Regions from separate parts of the Shewanella indica genome, predicted to be linked through region 2. Evidence: predicted binding sites of a transcription regulator. Region 2 holds the regulator's gene; each other region holds the start of a gene.

Region 1 (7,926 bases), 1.1 Mb from region 2:
GGTTTCAACCCCTTCAGCTGTCAGGGAAATATTCAACGCCTTGGCCATGGCGATAATCGCACTGACGATTTCGCGGCTCTCGCGGCTAATGCTGAGATCAGAGATAAAGGATCTGTCGATCTTGAGCTTACTGATGGGAAACTGTTTCAAATAGCGCATTGAACTGTAACCCGTACCGAAATCATCAATGGCAAGCCCTACCCCCAAGTCAGCCAGTTCCTGGCATAAATTGGTGGCATAACGTATATCCTCCATCAATTCGGTTTCGGTGATCTCCAAAATAAGAGTGCCGGGTTTCAAGCGGTAACGGTTGAGCAACTGCCAAACCTGTTCATAAAGATTACTACCGAAAAACTGCCGCGCCGACACGTTCACATGCATGGCAATATTGATATTGTGGTGCTGCCACAAATTAAGCTGGCGACAGGCAGCCTCCAGTACCCAGGTGCCTATGGCATTGATGAGCCCCGACTGTTCGGCAATATCGATAAAGGCGCCGGGATAAAGTACTCCCCGCTTGGGATGATGCCAGCGGATCAGCGCTTCCGCGCCTATGTAACTGCAGCTTTGCAGATCTTTAAGCGGTTGATAATAAAGTTCAAACTGCCTACCCCGAATGGCAGCGTGCAGATCTCTTTCTATCTGGGCATCATCCTTGAACGCCTTGAGCAGTGCACTGTTGAAAAACTGAATGGCCGTGCCCTGCTTCTTTTTGGCGTATTGCAGCGCAATATCGGCGCAAGTCAGCGGCGCGACCAACTCGGCGACTTCGGCAATGTCTACCGCAGCCAGTGCCGGCTTGGGATCCACTTGCTCACGGCCGATATTGATAGGATTTCGCAGTTGTTGATAGAGGCGATGACAGCAGGCATCAATATCGAGATCGCCGCTATCATCAAGCAACAATGCAAATTCATCGCTGCCTACTCTGGCAATACTGCAGTCGGGATAAAGAGAAGCAAAATGTTTCAGACGACGGGCGACTTCAATCAACAGGGCGTCGCCCTGTTCATGTCCATAGGTATCATTGAAGCGTTTAAAACCAATCAAATCGATCAGCAGCAACTGCCCGCTAAAGGTTCTATCGAGTAAACGATTAAAATGGGTACGGTTGTATAGCCCGGTCAGGCTGCAACGCCAGGCCAAGCGCTCAAGTTCGGCCTGATAGTTATGCTGCTCGGTACAATCTTCGCAGGATACCAACACATAGTGATTACCACGCTGGGTAATAAATTGACTGGCATGGTATCTGAGCCAGTATTCCTGGCCAGACTCCCGATTAAGCATCACTTCGCCCGTCGCTACTTCGCCACGCAACACCTTGGCCAGGGTCATTTCAGCCTGTTTGGGTTGCTGCTTGAAGAAGGACAACTGCTTTAGACTGGCACCCAGCATTTTCTCTTTTGGGATGCCGGTGATCTGTTCATGGGCGCTGTTGATGTATTCAATCGCTTCTGTGTGCAAATTGATCAGCATACTGACCTGGGCCGATTGTTCAGCGGCCGACTGAAACAGCGTCAGCAACTCGTCTTTGCGGTAGGCGTCATGGGTCGCCAGAGTCAGCGCAAGCTGGTCAGCCACTTGCGATGCCAAATGGATTTCCAAATCACTCCAGTGATGCCCGGTAGAGGTTCGCTCCAGGCTCAAAACCCCTTCAATATGACCATTGATCCTGATAGCAACATCCAGAGAACTGGCAATACCGTTGACGCTAAAATAGATTTCGGCAAGTTCGCTCATGCGCCAATCAACCACCGCATCATTGGCGTCAATATGGCGTTTTTGCTTGAGTTGGTCGATATAAGATGGGATTTGATTGAGGTGTAATGGACGCGGCGTTTTAAGAGGCTTTCCCGAGCCAAAGCGGGCAACTTCAAACTGTACATGCTGATCCCTGGACCAGGACCAGACACTGGCATGTTGCACATCGAGATATTGACACAGGAGTTCTGTAGCCAGTTCAGCCGTCTTGGCGAAGTCGCCCTGTTGCTTGGCAACCGAGTTGGTCAACAACTCCAGCAATCGCTGATAACTACGTCGCTTCACACATATCCTCAGGTTCCCTTTCGGGCTCAAAGAAACCCGCGCCGAATGCGCGGGCCTGCCATCATATCTCTGCGCGAGATTACACTTTTACATAATACCCAGCAAGACAACTCATACTTTGTTACATTTACCTTGTTATGTCTTGCTTTGTGGCTTTGGTTTACGAACAGAACACTACTGACCATTTGGCTAAAAGCGCAGCTTATGCCAAAGCGTTTTCCAACTGAAAAATCATTTTCTCGGCACTGCAGGAAAAAGTCAGCGCCAGGGTCACAGTCTGCTCTGAGTTGCTGAGTTCTACCTTGACATCGGCGAAGCGGTCTGTGGCCAATTGCTTGAGAGCCTCGGCATCAACCATTGCCGACTCACCTTGAAAAGTCAACGAAAGCAAGGTGTCTCCTTCTTCGACCACTGTTCCTATATCCACATAGCTGCCACATTCGGCACAAGTGTCCTGCACATTGGCGGCCTGAGCCTGTTCAATACTCTTCATCTCTTATCTCCGATAGTGAGAGTCACGCAACAGTATAAACCATGGACGCCCCCTGGACTGAGGCAAGCCTCACGCCGTTTGATATAGACCGGCCAGTTTACGTTGTTCCGATAGTTGATCAACAAACTCCATCAATGCCACCTTGGGTTGGTTCAAGACACCTTCCGTGCGCAGCCTTGTGTGCCAATCACAATTATTCAGCGCTTCCTGCATCCCGCTGTCTCTCTTCCCTCGAATAACCACAGGTTCAGGCATCAAGGCCTGGGCCAACTGAAAGCTACGTTCACCGTCACTGAGAAAATGATAACTGTTATCTACCGGCAAAGGCTCCTGACTCAAGTCTCCGAGCAAAGCTTGAGGCGCAGGCAAGTCAAATTGCTGCCGCAGGACAGTGTCTAGTTCAATATCATCGTGCAGGTGAAACTGAGGCCAATCGCGCACATCTTGAGACAGCAATGCCAAAAGCAGGGCAAACTCACCCCGGCGATGGGACTCAACAGCCAGATTCAACCGTTCGCCCAATTGCAGCTCATTGATTAAGGAAACATCAGTACGCATAAAAAAACACCAACAAAACAACTCGTTGTTAGTTAATCGACCAAATGACCACGAACTTTAGCCCTTTTTTTAAAATCGGGCTTTACATGAAAAAGGTTTCTGACTACTATGGCGGCCGCAATTGAGGAGGGGTTCCCGAGTGGCCAAAGGGATCAGACTGTAAATCTGACGGCTCCGCCTTCGAAGGTTCGAATCCTTCTCCCTCCACCATTTGCCTACAATTTAAAAAGACACGAAAGTGAAATCGTGGAGGGGTTCCCGAGTGGCCAAAGGGATCAGACTGTAAATCTGACGGCTCCGCCTTCGAAGGTTCGAATCCTTCTCCCTCCACCATCTTTCACTCCAATGTCTGGCTCCAAAAATATGTGGAGGGGTTCCCGAGTGGCCAAAGGGATCAGACTGTAAATCTGACGGCTCCGCCTTCGAAGGTTCGAATCCTTCTCCCTCCACCATTTCTTTTTTATCCTTTAATAAAACTCCCAAACGTTTTATCTGCGCCTAAACTATCCAATTCCACAATAATCAATAGCCTAGCCTGTGTCTGTGCCTCAATGCACCTGAGTTTTCGCTATCCATTGTCATTACCATTGGTTATGATTAAGACCATCCTGTTATAAGAAAGAACAACAACAATGGCCGATCTCTGGGTAAACGAAGCAATTGCCAAAATCGAAGCCGATTTTCAGCGCAGCGCCGACACACATTTGATTAAACTGGAATTGCCGGCGGTAGCCGGAGTGGATATCTATCTTAAAGACGAAAGCACCCATCCAACCGGAAGCCTCAAACACCGTTTGGCAAGATCACTGTTTCTGTACGCCCTGTGTAACGGCTGGATCAAACAGGATACTCCTGTCATTGAATCCTCATCCGGCAGTACAGCTGTCTCCGAGGCCTACTTTGCCCGCCTGCTGGGACTACCCTTTATTGCGGTTATGCCGGCGTCCACCGCCCGCAAGAAGATACAGCAGATAGAGTTTTATGGCGGCCGTTGTCACTTTGTCAATCACTCCAGCGAAATCTACGCTGAGTCTGAGCGGCTGGCGCGGGAGCTGAATGGCCATTATATGGATCAGTTCACCTATGCCGAGCGGGCCACCGACTGGCGCGGCAACAATAATATTGCCAATGCCATTTTCGATCAGATGCAGCGCGAGCCCTTCCCTATTCCCGAGTGGATTGTGATGAGCCCGGGTACCGGTGGCACTTCGGCCACCATTGGCCGTTATATCCGCTATCAACAGCTTTGCACCAAGCTGTGTGTGGTCGACCCGGATAACTCAGTGTTCTATGACTATTTTCAACATAGAGATGCGACCATCACCTGCGAGCAAGGCAGCAAGATTGAAGGTATAGGCCGGCCCAGAGTTGAGCCCTCCTTTATCCCGGGGGTGGTCGACTCCATGTTGAAGATCCCCGATACCGCCTCTGTGGCGACAATCCATTGGCTGGAACAGATCATCGGCCGCAAGACTGGGGCCTCGACCGGCACCAACCTCTATGGCGCCCTGATGCTGGCGGCCGAAATGAAACGCGACAACCGCCAGGGCTCAATAGTGACCCTGATCTGCGATCCCGGTGAGCGCTATCTGGACACTTATTACAACCCCGAGTGGATAGCCGCCAACATAGGGGATATCAGCCAGTATCAAAACAAACTGAAGCTGTTTGAAACCACGGGTGAACTCTGCTGCTAAGAACGCGCTTCAGATAACAAAAAGCCGCATCAATGCGGCTTTTTGTCGATTACCACTACGGATTACTCGATATCCAGATACTTGTGAGTCTGGATAGACAAACGCCAGTTGCGTTCGATACAGACTTTCATCGCCAGCGCCGTCGCCCGGCTCTTCTGACTGATGGGCTGCAGGCAGATAGCCTTGTCTTTGAGATCCAACCCCAGCAGCAGTTGATCCAGTTCCTCAATATGAGCCTCGGTCGCCACCGGATGCTTAATCTCATTTGCCCGCTCCAGCGCCTGACGCAGTACCGGCATCCCCCCCTTCATACCGACCTTGGGCGAGACTGTGACCCAGGTATCTGCGCTGCAATTCACCTCAAAGGTGCCACTGGTTTCAATTTGAGTGCGAAAGCCTGCGGCATTAAATGCTTCTGTCATTTCAGTGAGCGGATAGAGACAAGGCTCACCACCTGTGATCACTATATGCTTAGCATTGAATCCCTGCTGTTTGAACGCCTCCAGTAAAGACTTGGCATCATGCTCTGCCCAGCGACCGATACTGCCATCGGTGCGGATCACATCGGCAGGTTTCACCTGATTATGCTCAAGCTTGTCCCAGGTCTGGCGGGTATCACACCAAGGACACCCCACAGGGCACCCCTGCAAACGCACAAAAATGGCCGGAACGCCGGTAAACACACCTTCTCCCTGCAGGGTTTCAAAGACTTCGTTGACGGGGTAGTACATCGGGGTTCCTCATATTTGCCGGGGCGGCATTTATAGAGGAATTTGGCCCCAAGCGCAAGGATGAGCGAATTTTCCGTTTTTTACCCCGCCGGCGCTGACAGCCGGCCAAATTAGGGTAAACTGTGACAATTGAGTCATCCCTTTGAATAGACGCTTATGTCTTCATCCAATCAATCGCTTATGTCATCAGAATCAAACGCACCGCAAACCCAAACCGCAGAGCCGCCCCGGAGCACTAAGCCAGCTATTTCCAAGGCGATAGTCGTTTTCAGCGGCGGTCAGGACTCCACCACCTGCCTTATTCAGGCCTTGGCCCAGTATGATGAAGTACATGCCATCACCTTCGACTATGGCCAGCGCCACAGCCAGGAGATTGAAGTTGCCAAACAACTGGCGCAAAAACTCGGCGCCGCCAGTCACAAGGTGCTGGATGTTACTCTGCTCAATGAGTTGGCCATCTCGGCCCTCACCCGCGACAATATCCCGGTATCAAACGACTTGATGGACAATGGTCTGCCCAATACTTTTGTTCCCGGACGCAATATTCTGTTTCTGACCCTGGCGGGGATCTACGCCTATCAAATAGGCGCCGATGCCGTTATCACAGGTGTCTGCGAGACCGACTTCTCCGGCTACCCGGACTGCCGTAATGACTTTATCAAGGCGATGGAGTCTGCGCTGGTACAAGGCATGGACAGACAGCTGCGTTTGGTTACGCCACTCATGTGGCTCAACAAGGCCGAAACCTGGGCACTGGCAGATAAATACCAGCAACTGCCACTGGTAAGGGATGAAACCCTTACCTGCTATAACGGCATTCTTGGCAAAGGCTGTGGCACCTGCCCCGCCTGTTTACTGCGCCAAAAAGGGCTGGATGAGTATCTGGCAACACCGGACAGCATCCAGGCAATACTGGCGGCCAAGACAGCGTGAAGCCGAGCTCCGCTTATTTTTCAGGTGTTGTGTTAACAGCCCTGGCGCTGCTGCTGTATTCTCTGCCGCTCACTGAGCTGTTGGCATTTCGCCGCAGCGCCATAGAACAAGGTGAGCTGTGGCGGCTTGTCAGCGGCAATCTGCTGCATACCAACTTCTGGCATCTGCTGATGAACCTCGCCGGGTTTTGGGTGATCCTTTATCTGCATAAGGAACACTATAACGCCCTGGGCGTATTGATATTGACCCTGGCACTGTGTCTGTTTGAAGGCTTAGGGCTTTATCTTTGCTACCCTGAGCTTATGGGGTATGTGGGCCTAAGTGGCATACTGCACGGCCTGTTTGCCTTCGGCGCCTTGGCCGATATTCGCAGCGGCCGAAACTCGGGTTACCTGCTGCTTGCTGGCGTTATTGCCAAAGTCGGCTGGGAGCAATGGCAAGGCGCGGCCGCTGAAGTCAGCGCCCTGATTGGTGCCAGAGTCGCGGTTGAAGCGCATCTTGTTGGCCTGATTGGCGGTATCGCACTGTTTGGCTTATGGCGACTGAGTGCTTATAAAACGCCGAAACTTTGATGCCAAGCCCAAGCATTTAAATAGGGGTTTTAAATTAGGCTTTTAAATCAAGCGTTCAAATCAGGCTTTTTAAAGCCGTTGATAGATAAACAGCACAAAGAACCCGGCTTTTGCCGGGTTCTTTGTCAATGGGTCAATTTTAGGGATTTAGGCCTTGATAAGCTCCTCTCTGAGCCTTGCCACTTCATCACGCAGCGCAGCGGCCTGCTCAAACTCCAGATCCCTGGCATGCTGGTGCATCTGTTTTTCCAGCCTGTCGATTTCATGTGCCAGATTGGCAGCGTCCACCTGATAAGCCGACTTGCGCTCTGCCACCTTGCGGGCACCCGGCTGCGGCGCTGCCGATGAAGGGGAATCTCCCACATCCATAACATCTGTGATCTTCTTCACCAAGCCCTTGGGCACTATGCCATTGGCCAGGTTGAAGGCGTGCTGTTTCTCGCGGCGACGATTGGTTTCATCCATGGCCTTGGCCATTGAAGGGGTCACCTTATCGGCGTAAAGGATCACCTTGCCATTAATGTTACGGGCGGCGCGGCCTATGGTCTGGATAAGTGAGCGCTCGGAGCGCAGGAAACCCTCTTTATCGGCATCGAGAATACACACCAGAGACACTTCCGGCATGTCCAGCCCTTCCCTGAGCAAGTTGATGCCGACCAACACGTCGAAGACCCCCTTACGTAAATCGCGAATGATCTCCACCCGCTCCACGGTATCCACATCCGAGTGCAAGTAACGCACCTTAACCCCGTGTTCATCGAGATATTCGGTAAGATCTTCCGCCATCCGCTTGGTCAGCGTGGTCACCAGCACACGTTCATTGACGGCAATGCGTTTATTGGCCTCGGAGAGCAGATCATCCACCTGAATCGCCACCGGCCGCACTTCCAGCTCGG
Region 2 (7,926 bases):
CTCGGCCCAGGCATTTATGCCCAAGGGCAGCAAGATGAATCCTTTGAACGGCTTCAAACGTATGTTTGGGGTACAGGCGCTGGTGGAGTTGGCCAAGGGGATTGCCAAGTTTTCTGTGGTGGCGCTATCGGCCTATCTGCTGCTGAGTTTTTATTTCGACGATATCCTGAGGTTGTCGCAGGATCACCTGCCGGGCAATATACGCCATGCACTGGAGCTCTTGGTATGGATCTTTATTCTACTCTGCGCTTCGACCTTAGTGATAGTGGTGATCGATGTGCCGTTTCAAATTTGGAATCACGCCAAACAGTTGCGGATGACCAAACAGGAAGTCAAGGACGAGTACAAAGACACTGAAGGCAAGCCTGAAGTCAAAGGCCGTATTCGCCAGTTGCAAAGGGAGATGGCCCAGCGGCGGATGATGACCGAAGTGCCCAATGCCGATGTGATAGTGGTTAACCCTGAGCACTTTGCGGTGGCGATAAAATATGATGTAGACAAGTCACCGGCGCCCTTTGTGCTTGCCAAAGGTGTCGACGATGTGGCCTTTAAAATCCGTGAAATTGCCAGGGAGCACCAAGTGGCAATCGTATCGGCTCCACCTCTGGCGCGGGCGATTTACCATACCACCAAGCTTAATCAACAGATCCCCGAAGGTCTTTTCACCGCTGTGGCCCAAGTGCTCGCCTATGTGTTCCAGCTCAGGCAATACCAAAAAGGCAAGGGCACACGGCCCAAACCTATTCCTCTCAATCAACCCATTCCGGATGAATACAAGCAGTATTGAGGTGAACTTGGCGCGAAACTTGCTGAACTCAGCCCAAGTGTCAAACTTCAGGCTAATAGTGAATGGATGTTAAAGCGACGCTCGGGCAACTGAGGCAAGTAAAACCGGCAAACTTCAAGGGCGTAGGCACGCCGCTTTTGGTGCTGGCGACATTGGCCATGATAGTTTTGCCTATGCCGGCCTTTTTGCTGGATATCCTGTTTTCCTTCAATATCGCTTTGGCGCTGGTGGTGCTCTTGGTGGCTGTTTATACCCAAAGGCCGCTGGATTTTGCCGCTTTCCCGACTGTTTTGCTGGTTGCCACTCTGCTCAGACTGGCGCTTAACGTCGCCTCTACCCGGGTGGTGTTGCTTGAAGGTCACAATGGTGGTGATGCCGCCGGTAAAGTGATTGAAGCCTTCGGCTCGGTGGTGATCGGCGGTAACTATGCCGTGGGTCTGGTGGTGTTCCTCATTCTGATTATCATCAACTTTGCCGTGGTGACCAAAGGTGCAGGGCGTATCTCTGAGGTAAGTGCTCGCTTTACCTTGGATGCCATGCCGGGTAAACAGATGGCGATTGATGCTGACCTCAATGCCGGGATCCTTAACCAGGAACAGGCCAGGGTGCGCCGCGAAGAGGTGACCCGCGAGGCTGACTTTTACGGCTCTATGGATGGTGCCTCCAAGTTTGTTAAAGGGGACGCGATTGCCGGTATTTTGATCTTGGTGATCAACATTCTGGGTGGTTTCATCATAGGTATAGTCCAGCACGGGCTGAGTTTTTCCCAAGCGGTAGAGATTTACACCCTGCTGACCATAGGTGACGGCCTGGTAGCGCAGATCCCAGGGCTGCTGTTGTCGATTGCTGCGGCGCTGATGGTGACCCGCCAGAATGAGTCCGGCGATATGGGGCAGCAGGTCGTACAGCAGATGTTCGACAATCCCAAATCTTTAATGATCGCTTCGGCCGTGCTCTTTGTGATGGGAATAGTACCCGGCATGCCTCATCTGGCATTTTTAACCTTTGCAGTACTGACCTCAGTGGGCGCTTTCTTCATCTATAAGCGCAATGAAAAGAACAAACAACAGGCGCTGGAGCTGGCCAAGAAAGGGCCGACCGAGAAAAGCCTTAGCGAACCCAAAGAGCTTAGCTGGGATGATGTGCGTCATGTTGACACCATAGGTTTGGAGGTAGGTTATCGCCTTATTCCTTTGGTGGATAAAGGTCAGGGCGGCGAGCTTCTTGGCCGTATCAAAGGGGTTCGCAAGAAGCTGTCCCAGGAGCTGGGATTCCTGGTTCCGGCGGTGCATATCCGCGACAATTTGGACCTTTCCCCCAATGCCTATCGTATCTCCTTGATGGGGGTGGCAAGTGGTGAAGCCGAAGTGCGTCACGATTGCGAATTGGCAATCAACCCGGGCCAGGTATTTGGTAAGCTTGATGGCATAGAAACCAAAGATCCCGCCTTTGGCCTGGATGCGGTTTGGATTGCACCCGAGCTCAGAGAGCACGCCCAAACACTGGGGTACACGGTTGTGGATGCCGCAACGGTAGTCGCTACCCATCTCAGCCAACTTTTGACCAACAACGCTTCCAAACTGCTGGGCTACGAAGAAGTGCAACAGTTGCTGGATATGCTGGCCAAGCATTCGCCCAAATTGGTCGATGGTTTTATTCCCGATGTGATGACCTTGGGTAATGTGGTTAAAGTGATGCAAAACTTGCTTAATGAAGGGGTGTCGATTCGGGATCTGCGTACCATAGTGCAAACTTTGCTTGAGTATGGGCCCAAGAGTAATGATACCGAGGTGTTGACCGCCGCAGTGCGTATTGCCCTCAAGCGTATGATAGTGCAGGAGATAGCCGGTCCTGAGCCGGAAATCCCCGTCATAACTTTGGCGCCAGAATTGGAACAGATGTTGCATCAGTCAATGCAGGCGACAGGGGGCGAAGGTCCGAATATCGAGCCGGGACTGGCAGAGCGTATGCAACAGTCACTGGCAGGCGCAGCCCAGAAGCAGGAAATGGTTGGTCAGCCCGCCATATTGCTGACATCCGGCATGCTGCGTTCAACCCTGTCTCGTTTTGTTAAGCACACTATTCCCAATCTGCGGGTGATCTCTTATCAGGAGATCCCAGACGAGAAACAGATACGTATAGTGGCAGCCGTTGGCCAACAGGGGTAACCGAGAGTGAAGATTAAACGTTTTTTTGCCAAAGATATGCGCGCAGCCCTGGCTCAGGTGAAAGAGACTCTGGGCGCAGATGCCGTGATCATGTCCAATAAAAAGGTTACCGGCGGCATTGAAATAGTGGCAGCGGTTGATTATGACGACCCCAAGCCAGCAGCGGCACCAACTGCATCGCCTTTTATGGAATTGGGGGAGGATAAAGTCTCCCTCGGCGCTGGGCATGTACAGGCTAACAGAAAAGCCAAACCAGAGCCTGTGGCCGACTCATTGCAGGCTTTACTTGAGCGGCAACAGAGCCGTTTGAATGAACAGCTCGGACAGCAAAGTAACGTCAAGGAACTGGAGATGCCGGCTTGGGCCCAAGGGCTCACTGAAGAGCATAAACCAGCCCCACAGCTGCGGGAAAAAACACCTGAGCGGGCAAGTAAGGGCAATAGCGCCAAGCAACAACAAGAGATGGAGGCCATGCGTGAAGAGCTGGCTTCTCTGCGCGGCTTGTTGACTCATCAGCTGTCCAGTTTGATGGCGGATCAGCGTAGCCGCACCGATCCTGTCGGTGCCATGCTGGAACGTAAATTACTGGAAGCCGAATTCTCCCCTGAAGTTGCCGAGCGTCTGGCATCGCTGAGTCAGCACTATCAAAGTGCTGAGCTTGGGCATGCCTTGCCGCAAAGTCTGGCAAACCTGCTTGATAATCAAGGTGATGATTTAATGCGTCAGGGCGGTATTGTCGCGCTGGTCGGCCCTACAGGAGTCGGTAAAACCACGACATTGGCTAAATTGGCGGCCCGTTTTATTGCCCATCATGGCCCGGATTCCGTATTGTTGGTTACCATGGACCATTATCGCATCGGAGCCTTTGAGCAATTGGCAACTTATGGCAAAATAATGGGATGTCCGGTGAAGCAGGCTCATGACCTCAATGAGTTGGAGCAGATACTGTATCAGTTCCGCAGCCGGAAGCTGGTTTTGATAGATACCGCTGGTATGGGGCAAAGGGATATGCGCTTGTACCAACAACTGGATAACCTTACCGCCAATACCCGTTTGCCTATTCGTAGCTATCTGGTGCTCTCGGCGACCGGCCAACGTCGGGTGCTTGAAGAGGCGGTAAGTCATTTCCAGCGAATTGATCTCGCAGGGGCGGTTTTAACTAAACTTGATGAGTCCGTCTCTTTGGGTGCCGCGTTGAGCGTGTTGATCCAAAGTGGATTATCATTAAGTTATATTACTGATGGTCAAAGGGTTCCTGAGGATATGCAGGTCGCTGATACCCTGACCTTGGCCAAGCAGGCATTGGCCATATTGAACAAGACTGAAGCAAGTCATTTTAATAATAAAGCCAGGTCAGAAGAGATGACCTATGCATTTGAGTAAAGCTATGACCCGGGACCAAGCGAGCGGTTTACGAATGATGAATCAACCAAATAACGAAAAAGTAAAAGTAATTGCCGTGACCGGAGGCAAGGGGGGCGTGGGTAAAACCAGTGTCTCCATCAACACCGCGGTTGCTCTGGCAGAAAAAGGCAAACGTGTCCTGGTTTTGGATGCTGACTTAGGGTTGGCTAATGTGGATGTGATGCTCGGCTTACGCGCCGAACGCAATTTGTCCCATGTGCTATCGGGAGAGTCGGAGCTTGATGATATTATCGTTCGAGGCCCAAAAGGAATAGGTATTATTCCCGCCACCTCGGGGACTCAGGCCATGGTCGAACTGACTGCGGCTCAGCACGCCGGGCTTATCCGCGCCTTCAGTGAAATGAAAACCCAGTTTGATATCTTGGTAGTCGATACGGCTGCCGGGATATCGGATATGGTACTCAGCTTCTCCCGTGCATCACAGGATGTACTTGTGGTTGTCTGTGATGAACCCACCTCTATTACCGATGCTTATGCGCTGATTAAGATCCTCAGTCGTGAGCATGGTGTGTTCCGCTTCAAAATTGTCGCAAATATGGTACGGAGTTTGCGGGAAGGGATGGAGTTATTTGCTAAGCTCAGTAAAGTAACTGACAGATTTTTGGATGTGGCACTTGAACTTGTGGCAACCATTCCGTTTGATGAGAACCTGCGCAAGTCGGTGCGGAAACAGAAATTGATAGTGGAAGCCTATCCCAAGTCTCCGGCCAGTATTGCTTATCATGGACTGGCAAACAAGATTATGAGCTGGCCGATACCTCAGCAACCTGGGGGGCATCTCGAGTTTTTTGTTGAGCGCTTGGTTCAAAGGACAGATTACCGAGAGGATGGTACGAGTGAATAAAGCGGCTGCATACGCAGGTTTAAACGATAAGACACAGATCGTTGAGCATTATGCACCGCTGGTAAAACGAATAGCCCATCATCTGCTTGCCCGTCTGCCTGCATCGGTTCAACTCGATGACCTGCTGCAGGCCGGCATGATGGGATTGCTGGAAGCTTCATCCAAGTTTGATGGCAGCAAAGGCGCCAAGTTTGAGACCTTTGCCGGGATCCGCATTCGTGGCGCCATGATAGATGAGATACGCCGTGGCGACTGGGTTCCACGCTCGGTTCATCGCAATAACCGGCGAGTCGCTCAGGTGATGGATGAGCTCGAACAGGAGTTGGGGCGGGATGCCCGTGATAGTGAAATTGCCGAGCGATTGGAGATGTCGTTGGATGAATACCATCATATTCTCAATGATGTTTCCACCGGTAAAATCATAGGAATAGAAGATTTGGGGGTAGCGCCCGATGTGTTGATGTCGGAAGATATGCCGGCAGATGACACTTTTGAGGGCCTGGCTCAAAGCCAATTCCAATCAGCCTTAACCGATGCCATTAAGCGCTTGCCAGAGCGCGATGCCTTGGTTTTGTCGCTGTATTATGACGAAGCACTGAATTTAAAAGAGATTGGTGTCATTCTTGAGGTAAGTGAGTCCCGGGTGAGCCAGATCCATAGTCAGGCCATGCTGAGGCTGAAAGCCAAACTCAAGCACTGGACACAAGCGTAATTAATGATTGAGCAACTTATAAGTATGTCAGCTCACCGGAGGAAACCTTGGACAAGAATATGAAGATTCTCATCGTTGACGACTTTTCAACGATGAGACGGATCATTAAGAACTTGTTGCGAGACCTGGGGTTCAATAACACCCAGGAAGCAGACGATGGTTCAACAGCTCTGCCTATGCTGCAAAAGGGCGACTTTGACTTCGTCGTGACCGACTGGAACATGCCTGGGATGCAGGGAATCGACCTGCTCAAGGCGATTCGTGCCGACGAGCATCTCAAACATATCCCTGTGTTAATGGTAACTGCCGAAGCCAAACGTGAACAGATTATTGCGGCGGCTCAGGCCGGCGTGAATGGTTATGTTGTTAAGCCTTTTACCGCGGCTACGTTGAAAGAGAAATTGGATAAGATTTTCGAACGGCTCGGTTGAGTGGGGTGATGCAATGAAAGCAGAGACATCCGGGCTGGTGACTTTGGAGCAGGCACAGGAATTGGTTGCCTTGCTCAGTCAGGGAGAGCAGGATAAGGCCGACGAATTGCTGCGGGAACTGGCGGCTCCCCTGCAAAGGGATCTGTTCGAAGAAGTCGGTAAGCTGACCCGCCAGTTGCACAACGCCTTAGTGGATTTTCAGGTAGATAGCCGCCTTATTGAGCTTGCCAACACTGATATCCCAGACGCCAAAGAACGCCTTACCTATGTCATTGATATGACAGAGCAAGCAGCCAACAAAACTATGGACGCAGTCGAAGAATGCTTGCCTTTGTCGGATGCTCTGAGTACCAATCTGCAAAATGTCAAACCCGCCTGGGATAAGCTGATGCGCCGTGATTTGGCCTTGCATGAGTTCAAGGGCCTGTGTCATGACGTACAACACTTTATGCAACAGAGTGAAGCCGATGCTTGTCGGCTGCGGGAATTACTGAATCAGATACTGATGGCTCAGGATTTTCAGGATTTGACCGGACAGATGATCCGTCGGGTCATAGAGCTGGTGCGGGAAGTGGAAAACAGCTTGGTTTCGTTGCTGACAGTGTTCGGTGAGCAGCCGCTGGATGATCTCTGCGGCGCTGAGGATAAGAGCATAGAGGCAGAAGGCCCCATACTGAACGCAGAGCAACGCGAAGACGTGGTGAATGGTCAGGATGAAGTCGATGATCTGCTCTCAAGTCTGGGTTTCTAATTAGGAGTCAATTTAATGGCCTTTGATGTTGATGAAGAGATACTCCAGGATTTTTTGATTGAAGCTGGCGAGATCCTTGAGCTGTTGCAAGAGCAGCTGGTATCTCTGGAAAACAATCCGGAAGATACAGATTTGCTCAACGCCATCTTCAGGGGATTTCACACGGTCAAAGGCGGTGCAGGATTCCTCGGGTTAGGGCCCATGGTGGACGTCTGTCACGAGGCAGAAAACACCTTCGATTTATTGCGTACCGGTAAGCGCAGTGTCAACTCCGAGTTGATGGATATTATACTGCAAGCGTTGGACACGATTAACACCATGTTCAACCAAACCCAATCCGGCCAGGAGCAGGAAGCTGCAGATGAAGTGTTATTGGCGAAACTCAAGCTGCTTAGCTCAGGTGCGCCTTTACCTTCAGAACAGGCTCAGGCTGAAACGCCTGCCGCAGTAGAAACCGGCGATGAGAGTGTTGATGAGTTGTTTGATGGCATGCTTGATAGTGCCGCGGTGGAGCTGTTTGAGGAGCCAACTTCACAGACTCCCGAGACATCGACTCAAGGCAGCGCAGCCAGTATAGATGAAATTGATGAAGCCGAGTTTGAAGCCTTGCTGGATGCCTTGCATGGTTCAGGCAAGGGGCCTTCTGTCGGCAGTGCTCCGGCTTTGGGTAGTGACGCCCTCAAGTCCAGCGACAGCGCTCCTGTAAGTTCCTCTTCAGATGACATCACAGACGATGAATTTGAGCGACTGCTCGATGAATTGCATGGTAAGGGGCAGTTTGCCGCGGCGCCTGCAGCCAACAGTGCTG
Region 3 (7,926 bases), 460 kb from region 2:
CATATTCCCTCTCGCTGAGGCGGTGAAATCCGCCCCAAGCGCCAGCGCCCAGGCCACTCTGGAGGGGGTGATAAGCTTGCCAGAGGCTATCACCTTAATCCTTTGCTTCAGTCCATGCCGCCGCAGTTGATCGACCAACAGTGGCAAGCTCTCTTTCAGCGGTAGGCCAACATAGTCCATCAAGGTTTGCGGCGCTGCGCCCGTTCCGCCATCGGCGCTGTCGAGGGTGAAGAAATCGGGAGCCGAGTCATGACCGCGTTGGTTAATCTCTTCCAGAAAATTTTCCAACCAGTGAGTATCACCCAAGACCGCTTTGATCCCTGTGGGTTTGCCTGTCACCTGTCTGACTCTGGCTATCATGTCGAGAATATCGCCGACATGATGAAACTCGATATGGCCGTTGGGACTGATGGAATCCTCTCCTGCTGGGATCCCTCTAATCGCGGCTATCTCTTCGGTTACCTTTACCCCGGGAAGAATTCCCCCCTTGCCTGGCTTGGCTCCCTGACTGAGTTTGATTTCGAACATTTTCACCTGAGAGTGAGCGGCCACTTCCCTGAGCTTGTCATCATCCAGGTGCCCTTCAGCGTTGCGAACGCCATATTTGGCAGTGCCTATCTGGAATACCAGATCGCAGTTTCCCTTGAGGTGGTGGGCGCTGAGGCCGCCTTCCCCTGTGTTGAGCCAGCATCCTGCCTGGGCTGCCCCATGGGAAAGGGCGGTAACAGCTGGGCGAGAAAGAGCGCCGAAACTCATGGCGGAAATATGGCAAATGGCGCTGGTGGCAAAGGGATATTCGCAGTCAGGGCCAATAATCACAGGTGTTGGCGGTACAACGTCTTGATCCAGTGTGGGGAAGGCGGTGTTCATAAACAGTATGCTGCCGTTGGCTTCCAGTGGCCTGGTGGAGCCGAAGGCTATGGTGCGGTCGACATTTTTCGCCGCCCGGTAGACCCAACTACGCTCGGCACGATTGAAGGGGAGTTCTTCCCGATCGAGAGCGAAAAAGTACTGGCGGAAGAATTCGCCCATTTTCTCGAAGAAATATCGGAATCGTCCGACAACAGGGTAGTTATGCCGCACCGCCTGCTTGGTTTGCATCACATCGGCGATATACATATAAGTGATTACCAAGAGTCCTAAGCCGACGACTATCAAAAACAGGCCGGAAAAGAGTTCCAGGCCCCACATAAACCAGTTTTGCTCGCGCATCTTCTATCCTTATTGACTGCCAAAGTGGCTGGTTACCAGGCCCGTGGGCCCCTGTTCTGCCAAGGTGAGAATAAAAAGTTGATCGTATTGCTGCTCATCCAAACTAACAAGGGGGCCACCGAGTGCCTTGATGATGGCCGGAATCGTATTGCTATGGCCGGCGATCAGCACATTGCCTTGGCTGGCTTTGACCGCATCAGCTATGGCATTGATGTGAACCTCCAAGCCGCCTTTGGCTGGAAACACCTCAATCCTGAGTTGTTTGGCTGTTGCAATTGGTCCCAGGGTTTCCTGAGTTCGGCGAAACTCACTCGACATCAGCCTTTGCAGTTGGGTGTCCTGTAGTGCCGCTGCCAGAGCCTCGGCTCGCGCCTTACCGGCGGCTGTCAGCCCGGGATCGCTTCCCTGAGCTTTTTCCGCGTGCCTAACCAGGAATATGGTTTGATTAGTGTTGGCGGCCTGGGACGGCAAACCAAAAAGCACTGAAAGACAAAGCAGTAGAAAAATTCTTACCATTTTTATTTTCTATCAAATACTTAAATAACATGTGGGATCATAGCCCGAGTATCGGCCTGGGTAAACAATCACTAAACTAATTGCTGAATTGGTCGATAATTAACCTGGGACACGCTTTTCATACGAGGAAACCAAGATGGAAATCCGCAATCATGGCGCTCAGGTCTCTGAGGTGGCCAAGGATAAGACCCAACAACTGGATGGTAATCATGGCAAGGCGGTATCTGAAGTCGCCAGTAGCAAGAGCATCCGCCATGTCAGTCAGCAGTTGATGAATAACGCTATTCTGGCGGCGCAGGAGGAGGTAAGTCTCAATAGTGGCAACGAACCCATGAGTCTCTTGTATCGCGCCGCGATTGAGGCCATCAATGAAGAACTGGCACCCTACATGGGTGAAAATGCCCTGCAGCAGGTGCAGGAGCAGCAGATAGATACTTCTCCCGAGGCCACGGCCGACAGAATTGTTAGCTTTGCGACTCAGTTCTTCAGTGTCTACCAGCAGCAAAATTCCAGCATGGACTTTGACAGTCAGCTGTCCGGTTTTATGGACGTTATCGGCGGCGCCATAGATCAGGGCTTTAAAGAGGCGACGGATATCCTCTCCGGGCTCAAGGTGCTGGAAGGCGAAATCAAGACTGGGGTGGATGAAACTTACGCTCTGGTACAGCAAGGGTTGCAGGCATTCAGAGATAGCTTTAGCACAGAGCAGGAATAATCGAGATCATGCGAAATCTTACCTGCAGATAACCCCCTCACTATGAGGGGTTTTTGTTGGTTGAATATGGGGTTATGCTGCAATAATCGTCTTGTGTTACCTAAGGAGAAGCTATGTGGACTGAAGGTCGGGTCATTGAGCGTATCGATTGGAACAGCAAGTTATTCAGCCTGAGGATTGCCGCCGAGATAGCACCGTTTATTGCCGGCCAGTTTATCAAGCTCAGTCAGCTGCGGGATGATAAACGTATCGCCCGGGCCTATTCGCTGGTGAATGCCCCTGGGACTGACTATCTTGAAATACTGGCGGTGGCGGTAGATCAAGGCCAGTTGTCACCGGATCTGCAATCTTTGCAGCCGGGTGACAGTATTAGCGTGACAGACAAAGCCACCGGCTTTATGACTTTGGATGAGATCCCAAAAGGAGAATTACAGGGGCGTCACCTGTGGTTTTTGGCAACAGGTACGGCTGTGGGGCCGTTTCTTTCCATGTTGGATACTCCTGAGCCTTGGCAGCGGTTTGATAAGGTGGTTCTGGTTTACGGGGTAAGAGAAGCGCAGGATCTTGCCTATCTCGATAAGATCCGCGGCTATCAACAGGCCTATCCCGAGCAATTTGTGTTTGTGCCCTGTGTCACTCGTGAAGATTTTGATGGTGCGTTGCGTTGTCGCATCCCGGATGGCCTGCAAAGTGGTGAGATAGAGGCCAAGGCCGGGCTGAACATAAGTGCAAAGGACTCGCAATTGATGCTTTGTGGTAATCCCGGGATGATCCAGGGGGCTACGGCGGCACTTATCGATAAAGGCTTGGCCAAAAACCTGCGCCGGGCCCCAGGACAGATAACAGTCGAAAAATACTGGTAACAGGAGAGTCTGGATGCAGCTCTATTACTCTACAGCTTCGCCTTATGCCCGCGTGGTCAGGGTTATTGCCCGCGAGCTGGGTTTGGCGTTGGATGAAAAGCTGGTCAATCCTTTCGATAACAGTGACGAGTTACTGTCGGTTAACCCTTTGGGGAAAGTTCCCTGTCTGCTTTTGGATGATGGCGCCGCACTGTTCGACAGCGAAGTCATAGCTCGCTTTCTGGACGACAAATTCGGCCAGAATTGTTTCTTTGGACCACCCGGAAACTGGGCTTATGAGTGCCAGTTCTCGCTGCTCAAAGGCGCGCTGGATAGCGCCGTTGGCTTAAGGCAGGAACAGATGCGTGAAGAGGAGGGGGTTCGTTCATCTTTCTGGAGCGGCCGTTTCGAGCAGGCCCTGCTCAGAGCCTTAATGGAGGTGGAGCGTCAGGGAATTATTGCGAGCGGCCCACTCGATGCCAGACAGGTACTGCTGTTGGTGCTACTCGAATACCTTGATTTTCGTCATCCGGATCTCGACTGGCGTAAAGTGGCACCGGCCTTGGCATACTGGCTGGAATCGGCATCAATCAGGCAGAGTTTCCGAGATACTCGTCCTGGGTGATTTCTCGGTGATTTGCGGTTTGGCCAAGTCCGAGTAACGCCTGCCCTTGGGGTGGGTTCTGCGGTTGGTTTCACCGAAGACGCCATAGAGGTCACGGCTCATGCCATAGTCCAGTCGCCGATCGCTGAAGGGAACTCTTCTGTCTTCATGATGTTGATACTTGCAGTCGCATTGGCTGCAGTCACATTCCGCCAAGGGGAGCCGGGGCGCCTCCTTTGACAGAAAACGCTTGCCTTCAAGCGCTCTTATCGCTTGGCAGGCATTTGGCGTCAACACTATGGAGACACAGTGATATTGTTTCTCTTTGGGGGCAGAGGGTCTGTCCTGCCGACGCTTTTCAGGTCTTAACCTGTGACGGAACAGAAACAAGATCAGTAGCAAAGACACCACAGCCAGCAGGATTTCCAAAATATCCAAGATACTTCCTCTCTCCATGTATAAGTTTTAAGGTTCAGTTTAGTTTAGTTTGCGACAATTTGGCCGATTCCAATCGCTTTGCTCCCAGCCACTGCCATTCTGTCTGTTTTCATCTGTATTCCCCTTGTCAGAATTTTTGCATTAGGCTGAAAATAAAGTTGATTAGAAATAGTTCTCATTAAATTACTCATCCAACATGAGGTACTGAATAATATGAGCTACAAGACAGGTCTGATACTTGGCAGTGCGTTGGCCGCATCCAGCTTGATGTTGCCGGTGGTTGCCGCCGATGAGGTGACGGTTTATTCCTATCGTCAGGAGTTTTTGGTCAAGCCCATTCTGGATGACTTCAGTCAGGCTACCGGGGTGAAGGTTAATTTTGTGTTTGCCAAAGATGGCATCGCCGATAGATTGGCCCGTGAAGGACGCTTATCACCGGCGGATTTGGTGCTGACGTCTGACTTTTCCCGCTTGCAGGAATTGGTGGACAAGCAGTTGGTCAAACAGGTGGAAAGTGACACACTCAAGCAGAATATTCCGGCCCAATACCGGGATCCCGAAGGAAACTGGTATGCCCTGACTATGAGGGTGCGTAATCTCTATTCCAGCAAGGAGCGCCTCGGGCCGCTGACAATCAACTATGAAGACCTGGCCGATGCCCGTTACAAGGGTAAGGTGTGTATGCGTAGTGGCAAGCATCCCTACAACATAGCGCTGGTGGCCTCCATGATAGCCCACCACGGTGAAGCTGATGCCAAGAGTTGGCTTCAGGGACTGAAGAGTAACTTGGCCCGTAAGCCTCAGGGTAACGATAGGGCGCAGGTGCAGGCGGTGAAAGAAGGCTTGTGTGATATCGCCATCGGCAACAGTTATTACTATGGCAAGATGCTGCAAGATCCCAAACAGCGGCCATGGGCCGAAGCGGCAGTGATCAACTTCCCGAATCAGGAAAATCGTGGTGCCCATATCAATGTCTCGGGTATGGCGCTGGCCAAGCATGCGCCTAACTCGGCCGATGCCCTCAAACTGATGGAGTATCTGTCTTCGGATGCCGCCCAACAGAGCTATGCCGAGGTCAATATGGAATATCCGGTCAAGGCCGATGTGCCTGTCTCAGAGTTGGTGGCATCCTGGGGAGACTTTAAAGCCGATGATTTGCCTGTCTACAAGTTGGCAGAGCATCATCAGGCGGCGCTGAGACTGCTCGATGAGGTTAAGTTTGATCTCTGAGCTTGAAGGCGTTTCTGCAAAGGCTATGGGGGAATAGCTGTGATCCTGACCTTCTCCAGGGGCTGGTCGTGGGCGGGGTTTATCGTCTGCGGCTTAATGGTGGCGCCGTTGCTGGCGCTGGTCATGCAGGCGTTCGAACCGGGTGAAACCCGCTTTGGGCAGATGTTTGCCACTGTGTTGCCGTCATACATAGCCAATACCTTTTGGCTGATGTTGGGGGTGAGTGTCGGCAGTTTGCTTTTGGCGGTGCCTGCTGCCTGGCTGGTGGCGCGCTGTGAATTTCGCGGCAGGCGCCTGTTCCAGTGGGCTCTGTTGTTGCCGCTGGCCATGCCGGCCTATATTGTCGCTTATGTGTATACCGATTTACTGGATTATGCCGGGCCTGTGCAGCGTTTTTTACGCGCAAGTTTTGGTTGGCAATCGGTAACCGACTACTGGTTTCCCGATATTCGAACTCTGGGCGGCGCCACTGTGATGTTGTCGCTGGTGCTCTTCCCTTATGTTTACCTCTTGGGGCGCACCGCGTTTCTGGAGCAGTCCTTAAGTTTGCAGCATGCGGCCAAGGTAATGGGCTGCTCGCCATGGCAGAGTTTCTGGCGTTTGTCGCTGCCAATGGCGCGCCCGGCGCTGGCGGCCGGTGTCGCCCTGGTGGCCATGGAAACCATGGCTGACTTGGCGACGGTCAATTATTTTGCGGTATCCACCCTGACCACGGCTGTCTACGATACCTGGCGAGCCTATGGTGACTTGGCGGCCGCCGCCAAAATTTCGCTATTGATGTTGCTTGGTGTTTTTACTCTGTTTGCGCTGGAGCGTATGGCGAGACGTAAACAACAATTATTTCAAAAGCAGCTGTTGCTTGAGGCGCCGGAGCCTTACCGGCTTAAAGGTTGGCGTGAGTGGTTGGCGCTCGGCTACTGCTCGCTGTTGCTGCTGCTGGCCTTTGTTTTGCCATTTGTCATTCTCGGCAGTTACGCCTTGGATTACTGGCAGCAGAGCTGGAACAGTGACTTTTGGCAGTACAGTCTCAACAGCCTAACGGTTGCCGCCATCAGCAGTGTATTGTGTTTGCTTTTGGCTATCCTCTTGGTGTTCATTCGCCGCCTGAGCCCGCGAAAGTGGGACATGCTGCCATCCCGTCTGGTCAGTACCGGCTATGCACTGCCGGGCACTGTGCTGGCGATTGCCGTGCTTATTCCGCTGACCTGGCTCGATTTCAGAATCGATGATCTCTACGCTCTGTTCGAGCGTCAAGGCCCGGGGCTCTTGTTCACCGGCAGTATCGCCGCCCTGGTGCTGGCGTTTTGTATTCGCTTTGCCGCCATCGCCATCGGCAGCATAGAGAGCAGTTACAAACGGCTGTCGCCTTCTCTTGACATGGCGGCCATCAGCCTGGGCAAGACACCGGGTAAAGTACTGGCATTAATCCATCTGCCATTGCTGCGCAGCGGTATTTTTGCCGCTCTGCTGCTGGTATTTATCGAGGCGATGAAAGAGTTGCCGGCAGCCTTGCTACTAAGCCCTGTCGGGTTTCACAACCTGGCCACCCAAGTGTTCCAATACGTCTCCGATGAGCAGTTGGAGCAGGGGGCGTTGGCGGCTATTGTTATTGTGTTGGTGGGGCTGGTGCCCTTGATTTATCTCAACCGTTCGCTGGAGCAAAACAACTGATGTCGACCCTGAGTGTCAAGCAACTCCATAGCCATTATGGCGCCCAGCAGGTGCTCAAAGGGCTGAGCATTACTTTGCAAGCCGGTGAAATTGCCGCCCTGCTCGGACCCAGTGGTTGTGGTAAAACGACTCTGCTCAGAGCCATTGCCGGACTGCAGCCGGTCTCCGCCGGTGAAATTCATATCAGCGGCCGTGCAGTAACCACGGATAAGCTGCAGGTTCCTGGAGAGGAGCGTGGCGTGGGGATGATCTTTCAGGACTATGCCCTGTTTCCCCACTTGACGGTCGCGCAGAATATCCTCTTTGGTGTCAAGGGGTTGAACAAGGCGCAGCGCCTGAGCCGGCTCGAGGAGATGTTGGATTTGGTCAAGCTCCCGGGGCTTGGTGAACGGTATCCCCACGAGTTGTCCGGTGGTCAACAACAGAGGGTGTCGATTGCCAGGGCGCTTGCCTATGAACCTGAACTGCTGTTGTTGGATGAACCCTTCTCCAATATAGACGCCCAGGTACGCGGCGAGCTGATGCTGGAGATTCGCGCGATCCTCAAGAGCCGTAACGTCAGCGCCGTATTTGTGACCCACAGTAAGGATGAGGCCTTTGTTTTTGCCGATACCCTGGCGCTGTTTGAAGATGGTAAAATAGTGCAGCAAGGCAGTGCCGAAACCCTCTATGCCAACCCGGTCAATCGCTATGTGGCG
Region 4 (7,926 bases), 2.9 Mb from region 2:
GGTGGCATCCGACAGTTGGGTAAAAATGTCCTTGATATCGAGGAAGTAGCTTTGCCCTTCTTCGGTCAGTAACAGCGAGCGGTTCTTTCGGCGAAATAATTTTAATCCCAGAAAGTCTTCCAGCGCCTTGATCTGATGACTCACTGCGGCCTGGGTAACGAACAGTTCTTCGGCGGCGCGGGTAAAGCTCAAATGCCTTGCTGCTGCCTCGAACGCCTTGACCGCATTCAGCGGAGGGAGTCGTTTTGACATAGTGATCCACTTCTCATTTTTTAATTAGTTTTTCTAATCCAGATTGTTACATTTTATCGTTTGTTAAAGCCAGCGATTTTGGTTAAATTTTGCGCCGAAAAGTTGAATATTCAGACAATCTCTGAGCAGTCGAAGGGAAGGTCTGACACTGGCACTCAGTGCCCGTTCTCACCCGGAGGCATCCCATGTTGAACTTTAAATCCGTTTTTGTGCTCCTGCTGTTTGGCATGAGCACCAGCGCCGTGGCTGCGGAAAGTCTTTCTGCACCGGCGCAAGCTCGTCCTCTGCCCAGAGTTGCTGTCGAAGCCCCTGCGGTGCAGATAGACTTCAAACTGCTTGAGCAGGAGCTGAGCCGTAACATTGCCGCCAACAGCGAAGAGCTCAAAACCCATGCGCTGGACGAGCCGACACTGCTGTTGGCCGAAGACGCGGCAGCCAGTCCATCAAAGGTTCAGCTTAACTGAGCCCCATTGGATTTCGCTGAGCGTCAGCAGCAAAAAAGCCGCTTCGAGAGAGGCGGCTTTTTGTTTATCAGGGGCGGTAAACCTTGACGTTACCGTGCCCTTGCTCCTGAAGGTAGAGCGCCTGCAGTTTACTCATCACGCCGCGGTCGCAATAGAGCAGATAGGTCTTGCTGCTATCGAGCTCGGCAAAGGCGCTGGCCAGCTTGAAGAAAGGAATATGAACTATCTCGACACCTTCCAGTTGCAGCGGCTTGCTCTCTTCCTCTTCCGGCGCCCTGATATCCAGCACCACTTCACCCTGACCGACACTGGCGACGGTTTCGGTTTCCGTTACTTTGGTATCCATGTCGGTTGCTATCTCCCGAATATCCATGACCACGGCATCGGCGATAATCCGGTCCAGCAGATCTTCGGAAAACTTGGTTTCCTCGGCTTCAACCTTGGACAACACCGCCTTGACCGTGGGTTTTTGTGAAATCACGCCGCAGTATTCAGGCATGGACTTGGCAAAGTCTTCCGTGCCTATCTTGCGGCTCTCGTTGATGATGTCCTGCTTGTCCATGGTGATCAAAGGTCTGAGGATCAGGGTATCGACACAACGGTCAATCACATTGAGGTTGGTCAAGGTTTGGCTGGATACCTGTCCCAGGCTCTCACCTGTGACCAGCGCCTGAACCCCCATACGTTCCGCCACTCTGGCGGCGGCGCGCATCATCATCCGCTTGAGTATGACGCCCATCAGGCCATTGTCTATACGCTCGAGGATTTCGGCCACTACGGGCTCAAAGGGAACTGTCACAAACTTGACTTTATGCGACTCGCCATAGGTCTTCCACAAATGGTGCGCCACCTGCTTGACCCCGATTTCGTGCTGGGCACCGCCCAGGTTGAAGAAGCAGTAGTGGGTACGGGAGCCCTTTTTGATAAATTGGAAACTGGACACCCCTGAGTCAAAACCGCCGGAGATCAGGGACAGCACATCTTCCTGGGTCGCGATCGGGAATCCGCCAAGCCCGGGGATCTTCTTCTCCACCAGGTAGAGTTTGTCGTTGTTGATCTCCAGATGAATGGTCATATCCGGGTCTTTGAGGCGCACACCGGCCGCTTCGGTAAACTGGTTCAGGCCACCACCTACGTAACGCTCCACATCCTGCGAACTGAAGTCGTGCTTGCCGCTGCGCTTGGCGCGGACACAGAAGGTCTTACCCGCCAGCTCGTCGGCATACACCTTGAGCGCATGCTGGTAGATATCATCAACGGTTTCAAAGCTGTATTCATTGACCTGGCTGATGGTAGAAATCCCGGGAATACAAGCCAGACGCTCGGCAAAAACTTGTTTTAGCTGGGGTTTGTCTTTGGGAACCTGCACCATAATCCGATCCCACTGGCGGGTAACGGCAGCGTCTTCATCCACTTTTTTGAGTACATTGCGGATATTGGACTCGAGCATCTTGGTAAAACGCATTCTTACCGGTTTGCTCTTCATCATGATTTCTGGATACAGCTTTACGATAAACTTCATGGGGATCCCGAGGAAAAAAATTTCAAACAGCAATCGTGGGATTATAACAAAGACCCGCTAGCTGGCACAGAGATTTGCCACTCCAAAGCCGTGCCCGGATTGCAGAAGCATAAAAAAAGCAGCCGTTTTCAGGCTGCTCTGATTCTGATGCTGCTGCGCCATCAAAGATTGGGATCGACTTCAATCTCATCAGACTCTTTGGCCTTGCCCTGCTCAATGGAGATTTCCACCCTGCGGTTACGGGCGCGATTCTCCGGCGAGTCGTTGGGCACCAAAGGCGCAGTGGAAGCCATGCCCACCACTTTCATTCTGCTGGCATCAAAGCCGGGCACCTTGACCAATTCGTGAGCCACGGCCACCGCCCGCTGGCTGGATAGGTCCCAGTTGGAGCTGTACAGCTCATTGCTTATCTGCATGTCATCCGTGTGGCCGGAGACAGTGATGATCCCGGGTACATCTTTGAGTAGCTCACCAACCGCCTGCACCACAGGTTTGAACCTGGGTTGCAGGAACCCTGAACCTGAGGCAAAGGCGCCCTTCTCCCGAATACGGATGATAATCTGCTGCCCAAGAGACTCGATTTCAATAGCGCCGTCCACTATCTCTTTGTTGAGCGCCTCGGCCATCTTCTTGACCTGCTCGTTAATCTGATCCTGAGCCGCCTGCTGTTCCTGGGTCTTCTTGTCTTCGGCCTGCTCCTGCGCCGTGGCCGAAGCCTCGCCGCCACGCTGCTCGCCCCTTTGCTGCTGCACGCCACCGGCACTGTCGTCATCCCCTTCCTGATACTCGAGGATCTGCTGGGTCATCTCGTTGGTTTGCTGGTTGATTATTTCAATCGGAGTGGGATCCGGGCGTCCGGGGCGGAACTCCAGCGCAATCACTGAGGTGCCTTTGGGAATGTCTTTCACTTCAACCTTGTTCTGCACCCCGAAGGCGTATTTCATAGAGCCGGCTATCTGTTTGAACTTCATGACATCCATTTCGGAGAAGGCCAGCAGCAGCACGAAGAAACACATCAGCAGCGACATCAGGTCGGCAAAGGTTGCCAGCCACATGGGTGCGCCGGGTGGCGGACAATCACACTTGGGCTTGGCCATAGTGTTACTCTCCGTCCGTTGTATCTATTTTGCGCTGCTTCTCAGACAGGTAATTTTTGAGGAAGCCCTCAATCACTCTGGGGTTCTGGCCATCCTGAATAGCCAGTACAGCGTCCATAATCAGGTTGCGGTTGAGCATCTCTTCGTTCATCCGCAGCGCCAGCTTATCGGCAATCGGAATCGCCACCATGTTGGCAATAACCGCACCGTACAAGGTCGTCAGCAAGGCCACCGCCATTGCCGGGCCGATGGATTTAGGGTCATCCATGTTGGACAACATGGCCACCAGACCAATCAGGGTACCTATCATCCCCATAGCCGGCGCCACATCACCCAGCGCCTTGAAGATACTGATCCCCGCCTTGTGGCGCTCTTCGGTCAGCTGAATGTCTTTCTCCAGTGCTTCACGCACCACATCGCCGTCGTGGCCGTCCACCAGCATGTCGACCGCTTTTTGCATAAAACTGTTGGAAATTTGCGCCTCTTCCAGCGCCAGGAAGCCCCCTTTGCGGGCGGCGTCGGCCATGGTGACCGACTGTTCAATCAACTCTTCGGGTTTGTCCAGTTTGAACATAAACGCCTTGGCGGCAATCTTGACCGCCCCCAAAAACTGCTTGAGGTTGAATTTCATCATCACCACAAACAGCGAACCTACCATCACAATCAATACCGAAGGTACATCAATAAAGATTGCAATGCCGCCACTGCTGACCATTGCCATGATAATAAAAGCAAAAGCACCTACCAGTCCTATCAGGGTTGCTAAATCCACAGTGGCTCCTCACCTCTAAAGCAGACCCGACACAGTGTGGCCGGGATCTCTATCCCATACAAGCCGATCCGCCTCAAAGGGTGATATAGGATCTTGGCTATTCGCAGGAGATGAATATGATAATTTTCAACAGTTTCTATTTTGAGTTATCGGACAGGGCTTAGGCAAGTTTAGGAAGATTTTAATTTTCTCCAAAAAAAATCAGCGACAAAGCGTGCTGTTGAGCAAATAACGGGCGCTTCAATTTGACCCTTATCGCGCCCTGATATACCTTGTGTCACGCTGAACATAACGCCAAGACACCTGCTGCCAATCCCCTCCCCTTATACCTTTGCACCGTGACAATCAGGTCGCAGGAATGGGCCGGCAACCAAGGTGCACCAAGGAAACCGATGTGGCCAAAAAACCCGAAAATCTGAGCTTTGAAGAATCTCTCAACGAACTGGAACGCATAGTCGCCGAGCTGGAACGCGGTGAAGTATCGCTGGACGATGCTCTCAAACAGTTCGAGCGTGGCATAGGTCTGGTGCGCAGCAGCCAGGCCAAACTGGAACAGGCGCAACAGAAAGTTGCCATACTGCTGGCCCAGGATCCCCAGGCGCCATTGAGCCCATTTGATGTCGAGGGTGAGTGAGTGTTAACCCAAGCTATTAACCAATACCAGCAGAGAGTCAATCAAAGGATTGGCACCATTCTGGACACCCTGGATGATACCGAGCCCAAACTCAAGGCTGCCATGCGACATGGTGCCCTGCTGGGCGGTAAACGTATTCGGCCGTTTCTGGTTTACTCTGTGGGCGAGATGCTCGGCGTTCCCCTTGAGCGCCTCGATGATTGCGCCGCCGCCATAGAATGTATTCACGCTTACTCGCTGATCCATGACGATCTGCCGGCCATGGACGACGATGCCCTGCGCCGCGGTCAGCCAACCGTGCATATCGCCTTTGACGAAGCCACCGCCATTCTGGCCGGTGATGCCTTGCAGACCTTGGCCTTTGAACTTATCAGCAGCGATATTGAGGGTCTCAGCGACCGCCAACACCTGCGCCTGGTGCAGGCGCTGGCCAAAGCCTCCGGCTACCGCGGCATGTGCGGTGGCCAGGCCCAGGATCTCAATGCCACAGACAAAGAGATCTCCCTTGCGCAGCTCACCGCCCTGCACAGATTGAAGACAGGTGCCCTTATCCGCTGCGCCGTCGAGTTTGCGGTAATTGCCGCCGATGTCGATGATAATGAAAGGCAGGCACTGCTGGAATACGCCGATGCCATAGGTCTGGCATTCCAGGTACAGGATGACATTCTCGATATCACCGGCAGTACTGAAGAGCTGGGTAAGCCCCAGGGTTCGGATCTCGATGCCAACAAGAGTACCTACCCGAAACTGTTGGGGCTGGAAGGCGCCAAGACTACAGCTCAAAAACTGCTGGAAGATGCACTATCAGCGCTGGCAAAATTGCCATACAATAGCCAGTTAATTGCCGAATTCGCCCGCTATATCGTTGAGCGAAGAGTATAAAAAGAGACAAAGTATCTCGTTATGAGTCTGGATATCACTCAGTTTCCTGTGCTGGCACAGGCCAATACCCCGGAAGAGTTACGTCAACTTCCACAAAGCCTGCTCCCTCAGCTGGCCGACGAGCTCAGGGAGTTTTTATTAAAATCTGTGGGCATGTCGAGCGGTCACTTTGCCTCTGGCTTAGGTACGGTCGAACTGACCGTGGCGCTGCATTATGTCTACAACACCCCGTTTGACCGCCTGGTCTGGGATGTGGGCCATCAAGCCTATCCGCACAAGATCCTTACCGGTCGTCGCGATCGCATGCCTACCATACGCCAAAAAGGTGGTCTGCATCCTTTCCCCTGGCGGGAAGAGAGTGAGTACGACACCTTCAGTGTCGGCCACTCCGGCACCTCAATTTCCGCCGCACTGGCAATGGCGGTCGCCGCGGATAAAGAACAGGCCGGCCGCAAGGTAGTAGCCGTGATAGGCGATGGTGCCATGACAGGCGGCATGGTGTTTGAAGCCATGAACCACGCCGGCGATCTGCACAAAGACATGCTGATGGTGCTCAACGACAACGAGATGTCTATCTCGGAAAACGTCGGCGCCCTCAATAACCACCTGGCACAGCTGATGTCAGGCCGCTTCTACACCACGATACGAGAAGGCGGCAAGAAAGTACTCAAGGGCATGCCCGTCATCAAAGAGATGGCGCGCCGCACCGAGGAACACCTTAAAGGCATGGTGGTACCGGGAACCCTGTTTGAAGAGCTGGGATTTAACTACATAGGTCCTATCGATGGCCATGATGTGGATGCTCTGGTAGAAACCCTGCGTAACATGCGCAGCCTCAAGGGGCCGCAGGTGCTGCATATCATGACCAAGAAAGGCAAAGGTTATGAGCCTGCGGAGAAAGATCCCATCGGCTGGCATGCTGTGCCCAAGTTTGACCCTTCACAATTTTGCAAACCGGTCACCAAACCCGGGAAACCCAGTTTTTCCCAGGTGTTCGGCAAATGGTTGTGCGACATTGCCGCCAAGGATGACAAGGTACTGGGGATCACCCCGGCCATGCGCGAAGGCTCCGGCATGGTGGAGTTCTCCCAGAAATTCCCCGAGCAATACTTCGATGCCGCCATCGCCGAGCAACATGCAGTGACCTTAGGTGCCGGCTTTGCCTGTGAAGGCTATAAACCGGTAGTGGCCATTTACTCCACCTTCCTGCAGCGCGGCTATGATCAGTTGATCCACGATGTGGCATTGCAGCGCCTGCCAGTACTGTTTGCCATTGACCGCGGCGGCATTGTGGGCGCCGATGGCCCTACCCATCAGGGCGCCTTCGATCTCAGCTACCTGCGCTGCGTACCCAACATGGTGATAATGGCGCCATCCGATGAAAACGAATGTCGGCAGATGCTTTACACCGGCTACTGCTACGATAAGGGCCCAAGCGCAGTGCGCTACCCTCGCGGCAGTGCGACCGGCGCCGAGCAGGTTGAAGAGATGACGGCGATGGCGATAGGTAAAGGCCTTGTCAGACGTCAGGGCAAACAGATTGCCATTCTCAACTTCGGCACGACCCTGGCTGCCTGCCTGGATGCCGCCGAAAGCCTCAATGCCACAGTCGCCGATATGCGCTTTGTTAAACCCTTGGATGAAGATTTGATCAAGGAACTGGCCGCCAATCACGACTTGCTGGTAACAGTGGAAGAAAACGCCATCATGGGCGGCGCAGGCAGTGGCGTGCTCGAGTATCTGGCCAGCCAGGGGATCAGCAAGCCTTTGCTGCAAATTGGTCTGCCGGATGAATTTATCAAACACGGCTCACCGGAAGAGATACTGACTGAACTCAAGCTGGATGCCAGTGGTATTCTCGAGCAGATCCAAAACCGGCTCGCATAAGGTAAGCATACGCTACCATTAAAAAAAACCGCCTCAGGGCGGTTTTTTGCTTCTCCGACCACAGGAAATCCAACTAGAGTTAAACTGAGATAGCCAAGCCGTGTCTGCAAAATAATACCTTGGCATTCTCTTATGGTTTTGGGCTTTAGCAAAGGAGGCGCCGTGCCGGAAAGTAGGGCTTTGGTGTTGGGGGGCGGTGGTGCCAGGGCGGCCTATCAGGTTGGGGTGCTCAAGGCGCTGGTACAGTTTTATCCCCGCAATCACGCCATTCCATTCAAAATTGTTTGCGGCACATCGGCCGGAGCTATCAATGGCACCGCCATCGCTACCCACGCCTCCTGCTTTCACCTGGGACTGAGAAAGCTGGAATGGATCTGGCGTAATATCCACACAGAGAGAGTCTACCGCGCCTCCAA

Evidence for each region. Region 2 encodes FliA, which starts transcription of late flagellar genes. Its sites were predicted from a motif close to CTAAAGNTNNNNNNNNNNNNGCCGATA; they were not measured.
Region 1: the regulator FliA is predicted to act here: its motif matches at 3,132-3,158, upstream of SIL79_RS18005 (VC2046/SO_2500 family protein).
Region 3: the regulator FliA is predicted to act here: its motif matches at 1,800-1,826, upstream of SIL79_RS11055 (DUF5610 domain-containing protein).
Region 4: the regulator FliA is predicted to act here: its motif matches at 4,255-4,281, upstream of pomA (flagellar motor protein PomA).

What each region holds. Positions count from the first base shown of each region.
Region 1 covers NZ_JAWXXR010000001.1:4,021,422-4,029,347, forward strand. The annotation lists gene SIL79_RS17995 (putative bifunctional diguanylate cyclase/phosphodiesterase) at 1-2,046, opposite strand, end outside; gene SIL79_RS18000 (DUF406 family protein) at 2,249-2,539, opposite strand; gene SIL79_RS18005 (VC2046/SO_2500 family protein) at 2,609-3,097, opposite strand; tRNA gene SIL79_RS18010 (tRNA-Tyr) at 3,223-3,307, shown strand; tRNA gene SIL79_RS18015 (tRNA-Tyr) at 3,346-3,430, shown strand; tRNA gene SIL79_RS18020 (tRNA-Tyr) at 3,465-3,549, shown strand; gene SIL79_RS18025 (PLP-dependent cysteine synthase family protein) at 3,730-4,794, shown strand; gene queE (7-carboxy-7-deazaguanine synthase QueE) at 4,857-5,525, opposite strand; gene queC (7-cyano-7-deazaguanine synthase QueC) at 5,706-6,458, shown strand; gene rrtA (rhombosortase) at 6,488-7,030, shown strand; gene uvrB (excinuclease ABC subunit UvrB) at 7,178-7,926, opposite strand, start outside.
Region 2 covers NZ_JAWXXR010000001.1:2,917,591-2,925,516, forward strand. The annotation lists gene flhB (flagellar biosynthesis protein FlhB) at 1-787, shown strand, start outside; gene flhA (flagellar biosynthesis protein FlhA) at 850-2,955, shown strand; gene flhF (flagellar biosynthesis protein FlhF) at 2,962-4,338, shown strand; gene SIL79_RS13130 (MinD/ParA family protein) at 4,343-5,224, shown strand; gene SIL79_RS13135 (RNA polymerase sigma factor FliA) at 5,217-5,936, shown strand; gene cheY (chemotaxis response regulator CheY) at 5,984-6,367, shown strand; gene SIL79_RS13145 (protein phosphatase CheZ) at 6,381-7,118, shown strand; gene SIL79_RS13150 (chemotaxis protein CheA) at 7,134-7,926, shown strand, end outside.
Region 3 covers NZ_JAWXXR010000001.1:2,453,170-2,461,095, forward strand. The annotation lists gene SIL79_RS11045 (FMN-binding glutamate synthase family protein) at 1-1,212, opposite strand, end outside; gene SIL79_RS11050 (phosphoglycerate mutase family protein) at 1,222-1,728, opposite strand; gene SIL79_RS11055 (DUF5610 domain-containing protein) at 1,865-2,443, shown strand; gene SIL79_RS11060 (ferredoxin--NADP reductase) at 2,557-3,306, shown strand; gene SIL79_RS11065 (glutathione S-transferase N-terminal domain-containing protein) at 3,320-3,910, shown strand; gene SIL79_RS11070 (hypothetical protein) at 3,872-4,327, opposite strand; gene SIL79_RS11075 (Fe(3+) ABC transporter substrate-binding protein) at 4,595-5,557, shown strand; gene SIL79_RS11080 (ABC transporter permease) at 5,597-7,228, shown strand; gene SIL79_RS11085 (ABC transporter ATP-binding protein) at 7,225-7,926, shown strand, end outside.
Region 4 covers NZ_JAWXXR010000001.1:19,745-27,670, forward strand. The annotation lists gene SIL79_RS00105 (transcriptional regulator GcvA) at 1-252, opposite strand, end outside; gene SIL79_RS00110 (hypothetical protein) at 438-716, shown strand; gene thiI (tRNA uracil 4-sulfurtransferase ThiI) at 784-2,238, opposite strand; gene SIL79_RS00120 (flagellar motor protein MotB) at 2,400-3,335, opposite strand; gene pomA (flagellar motor protein PomA) at 3,340-4,107, opposite strand; gene xseB (exodeoxyribonuclease VII small subunit) at 4,502-4,741, shown strand; gene ispA ((2E,6E)-farnesyl diphosphate synthase) at 4,742-5,623, shown strand; gene dxs (1-deoxy-D-xylulose-5-phosphate synthase) at 5,645-7,510, shown strand; gene SIL79_RS00145 (patatin-like phospholipase family protein) at 7,673-7,926, shown strand, end outside.